Regions from separate parts of the Paenibacillus sp. JJ1683 genome, predicted to be linked through region 2. Evidence: predicted binding sites of a transcription regulator. Region 2 holds the regulator's gene; the other holds the start of a gene.

Region 1 (4,928 bases), 160 kb from region 2:
AAACCAATATATGGTAGGAGTGAACCAGTAAGGCCTCTTGGTGGAGTGTTGGTATAGTTACAATTATCACATTATGATAAATTCTATAAAGAACAGATTTACAGGCGGAACCTCTGGGATTCCGCCTTTTTGTATTTAACGAATTAGACATATACCTGCCGCATTGGTTTGTTGTATAATCAGTTTTGGTCATGGCAACTTTATCATCACAGGTAATTAAATTTAAGAAAGTGTTTTCTTTCGGGATAAAGTATGCTAAAATGATATATACTAACAAAAGGAAAGCTTTATCAAACCGAAATGCAAAAGAAGGTGAAAAATTTGGAGAGTCAACCGCAATTTACAAAAATGTGTCCGCGTTTTGAAACCGCCTTTTCATGTCTGGGTAAGCGCTGGAATGGATTGATTATTCAATCCATGATGAGCGGTCCCAAGCGGTTTAAGGATATTTCCAATCTGATTCCCACAATGAGTGACAAAATGTTATCAGAGCGGATGAAGGATCTGGAAAATGAAGGGATTCTTACACGCCATGTATATCCGGAAACTCCTGTCCGCATTGAATATGAGCTAACCACCAAAGGTCGTGCACTTCAGCCGGTTATGGAGCAGATTCAATTTTGGGCTGAGGAATGGATTAGATGATCACCAAACTCATTAAGTGTTTTTCATAGCAAAACAGCCTTTTCCTAGGAAAAAGGCTGTTTTTTTATTTTGTGATAGGTAGTACGGCTTAATAGCTTTTAGCACGGCCTGCTACTGAGAATACTCCGGCTGTTGTACGGCGGGGGACACGGGATTGAATATCCAGTGCGGCTGTACGAAATGTGCCTAAGCACGAGTGGCAAAGTCTTCCTGCATAAATGGGAGAACGGCAAGACTCGCAAGGATAATCAAGCTGACTGTATGTGGAGGGAAATTTGCCTGCTCTTACCCAATCTGTGAGCAAATCCATAGGTGTGCCAGTCACATCACTGAGTTGGCGGGTATGAGTAGAAGGATGCCTCCATAGATAGTTAGAACAGCGGTCAAAGAATATATTTTCTTCTTGAATACAAGTGCTACACAGGTTTCTAAGATTTTGACGGAAAATGGAACCGCATTTTGGGCAATTCGAAGTATGTATCTCCATAGAAACCAGTCCTTTGTATCGGAATATAGTAGTATTTTAAAATTTATTAGTTACATATTACTATGACTTTATACCTATATCAATCTTTATTTAAAGAAATTGCTGATCTTTGAGTATATGCTGGCATCGAGATTGACATTACTCTATTACTTATGTATTATAACTTACATAAAGTTACTATGTGAATAAAATAAACTGTATACGATAAGGAGATTTTAATGATACCATCTTTATTTTTAGCCCACGGATCACCTATGCTTGCTATTGAACAGACGGACTATACTGCATTTTTAGAGCAGTTGGGGAAAAGCATTCATCCTAAGGCGATTGTTATCTTTACAGCTCACTGGGAGACACAAATGTTAACGATTAGTTCAATGGATGACATATACGATACAATTTATGATTTTGGAGGTTTCCCACCGGAACTGTACGAAGTGAAATATCCAGCACATGGTTCTGTTGAACTAGCTAATAAGTTGAAAAAGTTATATGAACAAAACGGCATCGAGGTACAAACTGATCATGTGAGAGGACTGGATCATGGTTCCTGGACATTGTTGCATCGTATGTATCCTGAGGCAGACATTCCGGTAGTTCAGATTTCCGTAAATCCGTACCTCTCGCCCAAAGCACAATTTGCCATTGGTGAAGTGCTGCGTGAGTTGGGAGAACAAGATATTCTGGTCATTGGCAGTGGCGTGACTGTCCATAATCTGCGTATTGTCAAATGGGGAGAAACGAAAACGGAACGTTGGGCAATTGATTTTGATGACTGGATTATCGAAAAAGTGCAAAGCGGAGATATAGAAGCTTTAGATCACTATGAAAGCGAAGCGCCGTATGCTCGTCAGGCTGTACCTAGAGCAGAACACTTTGTACCGTTGTTTATTGCAATGGGTAGTGGCGACCCTGCCAACAAAGCTAAGGTCATCCATAGAAGCTATGAAATGGGAAATTTAAGTTATCTATGTTTGCAGTTTTAAAGTGGGTAGGCAGAAGAAGGTCGAGTTATGTGCTTTGTTACTGTCCCGTCCGTTCTCAAAAAAAATGGGGAGTAGAATAAAATTAGGGAGTGTTATAAGCTAATAATGGCTTACAGCACTCCCTTTTACATTAAAAAACAATTTATTATATCCGGCAAATCTCACGTGGGCACAATTCACAATGACATACACCTTGCAGCATTTCCAAATCTTTGACAACAATCATTCCATTATCGTATTCGACTGCATTTTTCTTACGCAGATCACTGAGCATCCGATTTACACTTTCCCGGGTAGCACCGATCATATTTGATAAGTCAGTATGAGTAATTTTTTTATGAATCAGAATATAGTCGCCGTGAGGCTCACCATAGGTGTTGCATAGTCGGATGAGTGTGGAACATAGAGCGCCAGGCTTGCCGTACATCATCAAATCGCGGAATTTGGTCTGGGTAATGCGGTGATGCGATCCCATCCATTTCATAAAGTCAATCGCAAAATCACAATGCTGACAAATAAGCAACTCCAAATCTGTATGATCGATTACGCCAATATCACTGTCCTCCAGAACCTCAGCAGAAAAGGAATGCTTAGTGCCGAAGAAAGGATCAGCTTGACCAACAAGATCGCCGCTTTGATACATATATAGAATAAGTTCCTTACCCTCATCCGTTGTTTTGGTTACTTTTACGCGTCCGCGCTTAATATAAAACAGCTTATCCGCTGTATCTCCTTCCCAGAACAGATGCGAACTTTCTGGCATAACTCGATCTTTCATCATCACTTGCAGCCGGTTGAAGCTGGCCTCCGAGAAGCAACAGGTGTTGCCGCGGGCTTCCATTACATTTGTAGGGTTTCTCATCGTCCATTTCCCCTTTGTATCCTATGTTATTTTATCTGCAACTTGATCAATTCAAATTCATTATATACCTGTGCAATGCGTTTTTGGGGCAAGATGAGGGGGTAAAAGTGGCAGAATTCCAAACTTTGTGATTTAATTCACTTCATAAAATAAAATTTTAAATAGATTGTGAAAAAAATCACAAAATATCTTAGAAAGCTGTGTTACGATCAGTGCGTGAACAAGAGATAGTACACGAGATAACAGGAGGATGAGGGAAATGGCTGTTAAAAACGAGGTTATCCAAAAAGAGCAAAGCGCAGAGCAGTATATTCAAACGCTGATTGACCGGGCGAACCGGGCACAGCAAGCTTTCATGAGTATGAATCAGGAGCAGATTGACGAAATCGTACAAGCTATGGCACTCGCAGGGATGGATAAGCACATGCACCTCGCGAAGTTGGCTGTTGAAGAAACAGGACGCGGTGTGTACGAGGACAAAATCACCAAAAACATGTTTGCAACAGAATATGTCTACCATAGCATCAAAAATGAGAAAACCGTCGGTGTCATTGAAGACAATGACTTTGATAGTTTTCAAAAGATAGCTGAACCAGTCGGTATTATCATGGGGATTACTCCAGTAACAAACCCAACTTCGACTACGATGTTCAAAGCGTTAATTGCCATTAAAACACGTAACCCAATCATTTTCGGCTTCCATCCATCTGCTCAATCGTGTAGTGCGGAAGCAGCCCGCGTCTTGCTTGAAGCAGCTGTTAAACATGGTGCTCCAGCGGATTGTATTCAATGGATTGAAGCACCTTCGATGGATAAAACAAATGTACTGATGAACCACTCTGATGTAGCGTTGATTTTGGCAACTGGTGGATCAGGCATGGTTAAGGCAGCTTATAGCTGTGGTAAACCTGCACTTGGCGTAGGTCCTGGTAACGTACCTTGCTTTATTGAGAAAACAGCCGATATCAAACAGGCCGTGAACGACCTTATCCTTTCTAAATCTTTTGATAACGGTATGATTTGTGCTTCGGAACAAGCTGTAATTATTGAAGAGCCTATCTTCGAGCAAGTGAAGAAATTGATGATTGCTAATGGTTGCTACTTTGTAAATAAAGAAGAGGCAGCTAAGCTCACTCAAGGAGCTATGAATGTAGAAAAATGTGCAGTGAACCCGGCCATTGTCGGCCAGTCTGCTGTAAAAATTGCTGAAATGAGCGGTATTACAGTACCGGCAGGAACCAAAATTTTGGTCGCTGAAATTGAAGGAGTAGGAACCAAATTCCCATTATCTGCGGAAAAATTGAGTCCGGTATTGGCTTGCTACAAAGTAAAAAATGCAGAGCAAGGTATCCAACGTGCTGCTGAAGTCGTAGAGTTCGGCGGTATGGGTCACTCGTCAGCAATCCATTCGCAAGATGAGGATGTTATTGCTCGCTTCGCAGATCGTTTGCAAACAGGACGTATCATTGTAAATGCACCTTCCACACATGGCGCAATCGGTGATATTTACAACACCAACCTTCCTTCGTTGACACTTGGTTGCGGTTCGTACGGTCGTAACTCGACTTCGTCGAACGTATCTGCAGTTAACTTGATTAATGTGAAAAGGGTGGCGAAACGGACGGTGAATATGCAATGGTTCAAAGTACCTTCCAAAATCTATTTTGAAAAAAATTCGACACAGTATCTTGCTAAAATGCCTGATATCACACGTGTAGCCATTATCACTGACCCTATGATGGTGAAACTCGGATATGTGGACCGTGTCATCCATTATTTGCACCAGCGTCAAACACCGGTTGCTATTGAAGTGTTCTCCGAAGTAGAGCCAGATCCATCGACAGTTACGGTAGAGCGCGGTACTGAAATGATGAGACGTTTCCAACCGGATTGCATCATCGCACTCGGCGGCGGTTCGCCAATGGATGCTGCTAAAGGCATGTGGATG
Region 2 (4,928 bases):
GTCATAACGTGGCGTTTGATTTTAATTTTTTGCAAAGCGCTTTGGACCGGTGTGGATATTTACCCTTTAGCGGTAGAATTTTGGATACGATGGATTTTCTGAAAATTATGTTTCCATCATTATCTTCTTATCAGCTAGGTTTTGTTTCCTCAGAGTTTGGGCTGGCGCATGACCGCCCTCATCAAGCAGACAGCGACGCGTTGGCTACGGCTGAGGTGTTTTTAAAGTGTCTGGGTGAGCTTCAAGCACTGCCTCTGATAACGATACAGCGGCTTAGCGATTTGTTCGCAGAGGAAGACAGCGACCTGGGTTGGTTTCTTGACGGCATACGAGAAGAGAAAGAGCTAGATCCTATTCAGGATTTGGAGAAACATCAGTTTTTTCGTCAGCTTGCGCTTAAAGTGGAAGATTGGACTGAACTGGCTGCTCCACGCAGAGAAGATGATCCGAATCCACTGTCAGGCGTTTCCTTTGAGCAGTATATGGATGATGTACGGGACAATTTGCGTTCATCCTTGAGCCAATATGAGGAGCGCGAGGCGCAGATACAAATGATTGAGGGTGTAAATCAAGCCCTGAGTCAAGATAAGCATTTGTTGATTGAGGCGGGTACAGGAACAGGGAAGTCCCTGGGCTATTTGCTTCCGTCACTGTATCACAGTGTAAAATATGGGCAGAGGGTCACCGTAAGCACGCATACCATTAATCTGCAGGAGCAATTGCGAGAGCGTGATATTCCGATGCTGACCAAAGTGATTCCCTTCCCGTTCCGGGCTGCCATCTTTAAGGGACGGGGGCATTATTTGTGTCTGCGTAAGTTTGAACATAAAATAAACAGAAGAGACTTCGCCACACCAAAGGAAGACTTGATTACAGCGGCTCAAATGATTGTCTGGCTGACTCTGACAGAAACCGGTGATGATGAGGAACTAAACCTGAGCAACCGTGGAGGGGATTTTTGGGAAACGGTTGCTAGTGATTCCGAGTCCTGTCTTGGTCGTTCTTGTCCATGGTTCCGCAAATGCTACTATCATCGTGCACGTCATGAAGCAGGAACAGCGGATGTGGTTATAACGAATCACTCCAAGCTGTTCACCGACGTCAAAGCAAGTCATCAACTGTTGCCTAGCTATGAACACTTGGTGATTGATGAGGCACATCATCTAGAGGAAGTAGCTGGTAAGCACCTGGGCATGCATATGAAATATTTCACACTCGTGCATACGCTGACTCGATTGTTCAAGGACAGCAAGAATGGGCAATTGCCTTCGTTACGTCAGCAGTTGGCAAAGTCGGGGCATGAGAAGTCGACGGAATGGGCCTCGGTCATTGATCAGTTGTACCCACTTGTGTTAGAGGTTAAGGAAACTTGGGACCTACTAAGCGATAAGCTGTTTGGCATGTTACCAGAGCGAACTGATGCCACACCAGGTGAAACGGGGCAATTTTCTTCGCGTCTCAAACCGTCAGCCAAGCCTGCAAAGTGGGATCAGGCGGCGGCATTGGAAAATCAGCTTTATGTAACATTGAGCGAAATTTTGCGCAAGGGCGACAAGCTGATGCTGGATGTCAAGGAAGAACATGACGATTATGCGGCGGATAGTCTCATTACAGATATCACGGGTCTGCTTAAGGATTTGGCGGGGATTAGGGAAAATTTGCGCTTCTTTATACGACTCGATGATGAAACAACCGTATATTGGCTTGAAGCGAGTGGACAATTCCGTAGTAAATCATTGCAATTTTATGCGGTGCCCGTCGATGTGAGCCGCCAGTTGAAAGAAATGTTTTTTGACAAAAAAAGAAGTATTATTCTGACATCTGCTACTTTATCGGTAGATAAATCGTTTCAGTACATGACCGATCAACTCGGCTTGCAGGAGGCAGCAGATCAAGGACGATTAATGACGTCACAGCTCCCATCACCCTTTAATTACAGGGATCAGGTGTTGCTGGTCATTCCGCGAGATTTTCCGAGTGTGAAGGGCAGTGTAGGAGATGCACATTTTGTAGAGATGCTCGTTAGCTCTCTAGGAGCGACTGCCCAGGCGACGCGGGGGAGAATGCTCGTTCTGTTTACTTCCTATCGGATGCTCCGGCAAGTGTATGAGCCGCTCAAAGAGGCGTTAGCGTCCAGCGATATTACCGTGTTAGGACAAGGTGTGGACAGTGGGAGTCGCAGCAAGCTAACCCGCCGTTTTCAGGAAGCGAAAGCTTCTGTATTGCTGGGAACCAGTAGCTTCTGGGAAGGCGTCGATATTCCAGGGAAAGCTTTGACTTGTCTGGCTATCGTTCGCTTGCCGTTTCAACCGCCCAACCACCCGTTACTGGAGGCCAAAAGCGAGTTGCTCCAGCAGCAGAAGAAGAATCCATTTATGAAGCTGTCTGTACCACAAGCAGTTATTCGCTTCAAACAGGGATTTGGGCGATTGGTACGTACAGCGAGCGACCACGGAGTCGTCATCGTTTACGATACGCGTGTGATCGAATCCTATTATGGAAAGCACTTTTTGTACTCGTTACCGGGACCAAAAATGGAGCATATGCCATCGGAGCAAATGGTGCCCCGCATCGCCGAATGGCTCCAATCCGCCCCGGAGACTGAGGCACAACGGACGGACACTTAAAGTCCGTTACAATTAGGGGGAGCAAGTATGAAATCAGATAAAATTTCAGAGGCTGTCGTACGGAGATTACCCGTATATTTACGTTATCTGAATGCACTGCACAAACGGGAGGTGGCTACGGTCTCTTCTCAAGAGCTGGGACAGAGGTTAGATTTGAATCCGGCCCAAATTCGTAAAGATCTTGCCTATTTTGGCGATTTTGGTCGGAAGGGCATCGGTTACGATGTTTCTTATCTAATTGAGAAAATACGCCATATCCTGAAAATCGACCAGCAAATTAATGTAGTATTGGTCGGAGCAGGTAATCTGGGTCAAGCCCTATCGAACTATAATGCTTATTTAAAAGACAATATGAAGATTGTGGCGGTTTTTGATGCGTTCCCGGATAAGGTTGGGACCAGAATCAATACTTTGGTCGTACAGCCGATGGATGAACTGGAAGCGACTGTGAAAGAAAAAAATATACGAATCGGGATTATTACTGTACCTGATTTTGAGGCACAGCACGTAGCTGATAGGCTGATTGAGAGTGGAATTGGAGCGATTTTGAACTTTGCACCTATCATTCTCAAGGCACCGGCTAACATTCGGATACATGCCACAGACTTTACAACTGATTTGCTTAGCCTCGCTTATTATCTGGAGGACGGAAAGGAAGAAGCACAATATGACAGTGAATAAATGGATGATTAAAAACGGCTCGTTTGCCGTGAATGGACCCGAGGCTGGGGTAATCGATGGTTTTATGATTGTGGAGGATAGCCGTATTACTTACATTGGCGAGACTTTGCCTGCGGGTGAGGAAGAGACAGAAGCAATCGACGGCAAGGGGTTATTGTTTTTACCTGGTCTGATCAATACTCATGGTCATGCGGCGATGTCTCTGCTGCGGGGGTATGGAGATGATTTGGCACTTCAAGTGTGGCTTCAGGAAAAAATGTGGCCTATGGAAGCCAAGTTTACATCTACGGATGTGTACTGGGGAACTTCTTTGTCAGTGCTGGAAATGCTGAAAGGTGGAACCACGACTTTCCTGGATATGTACGATCATATGGATGAGGTGGCTCGTGTAGCTGAAGAGTCGGGCATTCGTGCAAGCTTGATGCGTGGAGCCATTGGACTCTGTTCAGAAGAAGAACAGCGGATCAAGCTAGCTGAGGCCGTGACTTTTGCGCGTAACTGGCATGGAAAAGCAGACGGACGTATCACAACAATGATGTCTCCTCATGCCCCATACACATGCCCGCCTGCGTTTATTGAGAAATTTGTTCAAGCAGCACATGATCTCGATTTACCATTGCATACGCACATGTCCGAGACGATCGCCGAAGTTGAACAAAACGTACGCGACTACGGCTTGCGTCCAGTTGCACACTTAGATAAGCTTGGCTTTTTCTCCCGTCCTTCACTTGTTGCCCACGGCGTTCACTTGAACGACGAAGAAATAGCTTTGTTAGCGGAACGAGGTGTGGCGGTATCGCATAATCCAGGCAGCAACTTGAAGCTGGCAAGTGGTGTAGCTAGAGTGCCTGAATTGCTGCGTGCAGGAGTTACTGTTTCACTCGGAACAGATGGTCCTGCCAGCAATAATAACCTGGATATGTTCGAGGAAATGCGTCTGGCGGCACTCATTCACAAGGGAGTATCTGGCGACCCAACGGCAGTTCCTGCAAATGAAGCACTACGTCTGGCAACAGAGTATGGTGCAAAGTCGATTGGTTTAAAAGAGGTAGGAGCGCTGGCAGCAGGCAATAAGGCTGACTTTATCGCGCTAGATCTGGATCAGGCCCATTTCTTGCCGCGTACAGATCTTATTTCTCATGCCGTATACTCTGCAAGTGCCAAAGACGTGGCTCATGTGTGGGTAGACGGCCGTCAGGTTGTGAAAAATGGCGAATGCCTGACGATGGACGAGGAACGTATCAAACATGAGGCACAAGCCGCCTTTGAAGGGCTGCTGTCGCGCTAATTTAGGTGTCACATCCCCTTAGAGAGGAAGCACAGGTTTGAAAAATAAGAAGAAATGGATAGCGGTCGCCATTTTGGCCGTAATACTGATCCTGGTCAGCATTTTCTGGTATTATTCGTATGTTACTCAAGACCAGGTGGCTGAGAAAAATGCCGCTATCATGAAGGCCAAGCAATCAGGTGGTCTGGTTAGCACGACTCAGACATGGAAGTCTGTGTGGGATCAGATATATTGGGTAGTTCAAGGAAAAAACGCACAGAATGAAAATATAATGGTATGGGTTCCTTTTCAAAAAATGGAGGGGAAACCTAACATACCTGCGGCAGATCCAA

Evidence for each region. Region 2 encodes Rex, which represses fermentation and respiration genes when NADH is low (regulators of the CRP and FNR family bind a similar motif). Its sites were predicted from a motif close to TTGTGAAATATTTCACAA; they were not measured.
Region 1: adhE (bifunctional acetaldehyde-CoA/alcohol dehydrogenase) is a predicted target of Rex. The motif match lies at 3,147-3,164, and genes of this name have one in related genera.

Annotation. Positions count from the first base shown of each region.
Region 1 covers NZ_CM129820.1:3,480,103-3,485,030, reverse strand. The annotation lists gene ACUC6J_RS14995 (ThuA domain-containing protein) at 1-57, shown strand, start outside; gene ACUC6J_RS14990 (winged helix-turn-helix transcriptional regulator) at 301-645, shown strand; gene ACUC6J_RS14985 (dioxygenase family protein) at 1,351-2,118, shown strand; gene ACUC6J_RS14980 (Crp/Fnr family transcriptional regulator) at 2,264-2,980, opposite strand; gene adhE (bifunctional acetaldehyde-CoA/alcohol dehydrogenase) at 3,240-4,928, shown strand, end outside.
Region 2 covers NZ_CM129820.1:3,321,272-3,326,199, reverse strand. The annotation lists gene dinG (ATP-dependent DNA helicase DinG) at 1-2,627, shown strand, start outside; gene ACUC6J_RS14160 (redox-sensing transcriptional repressor Rex) at 2,655-3,308, shown strand; gene ACUC6J_RS14155 (amidohydrolase) at 3,295-4,596, shown strand; gene ACUC6J_RS14150 (cell wall elongation regulator TseB-like domain-containing protein) at 4,634-4,928, shown strand, end outside.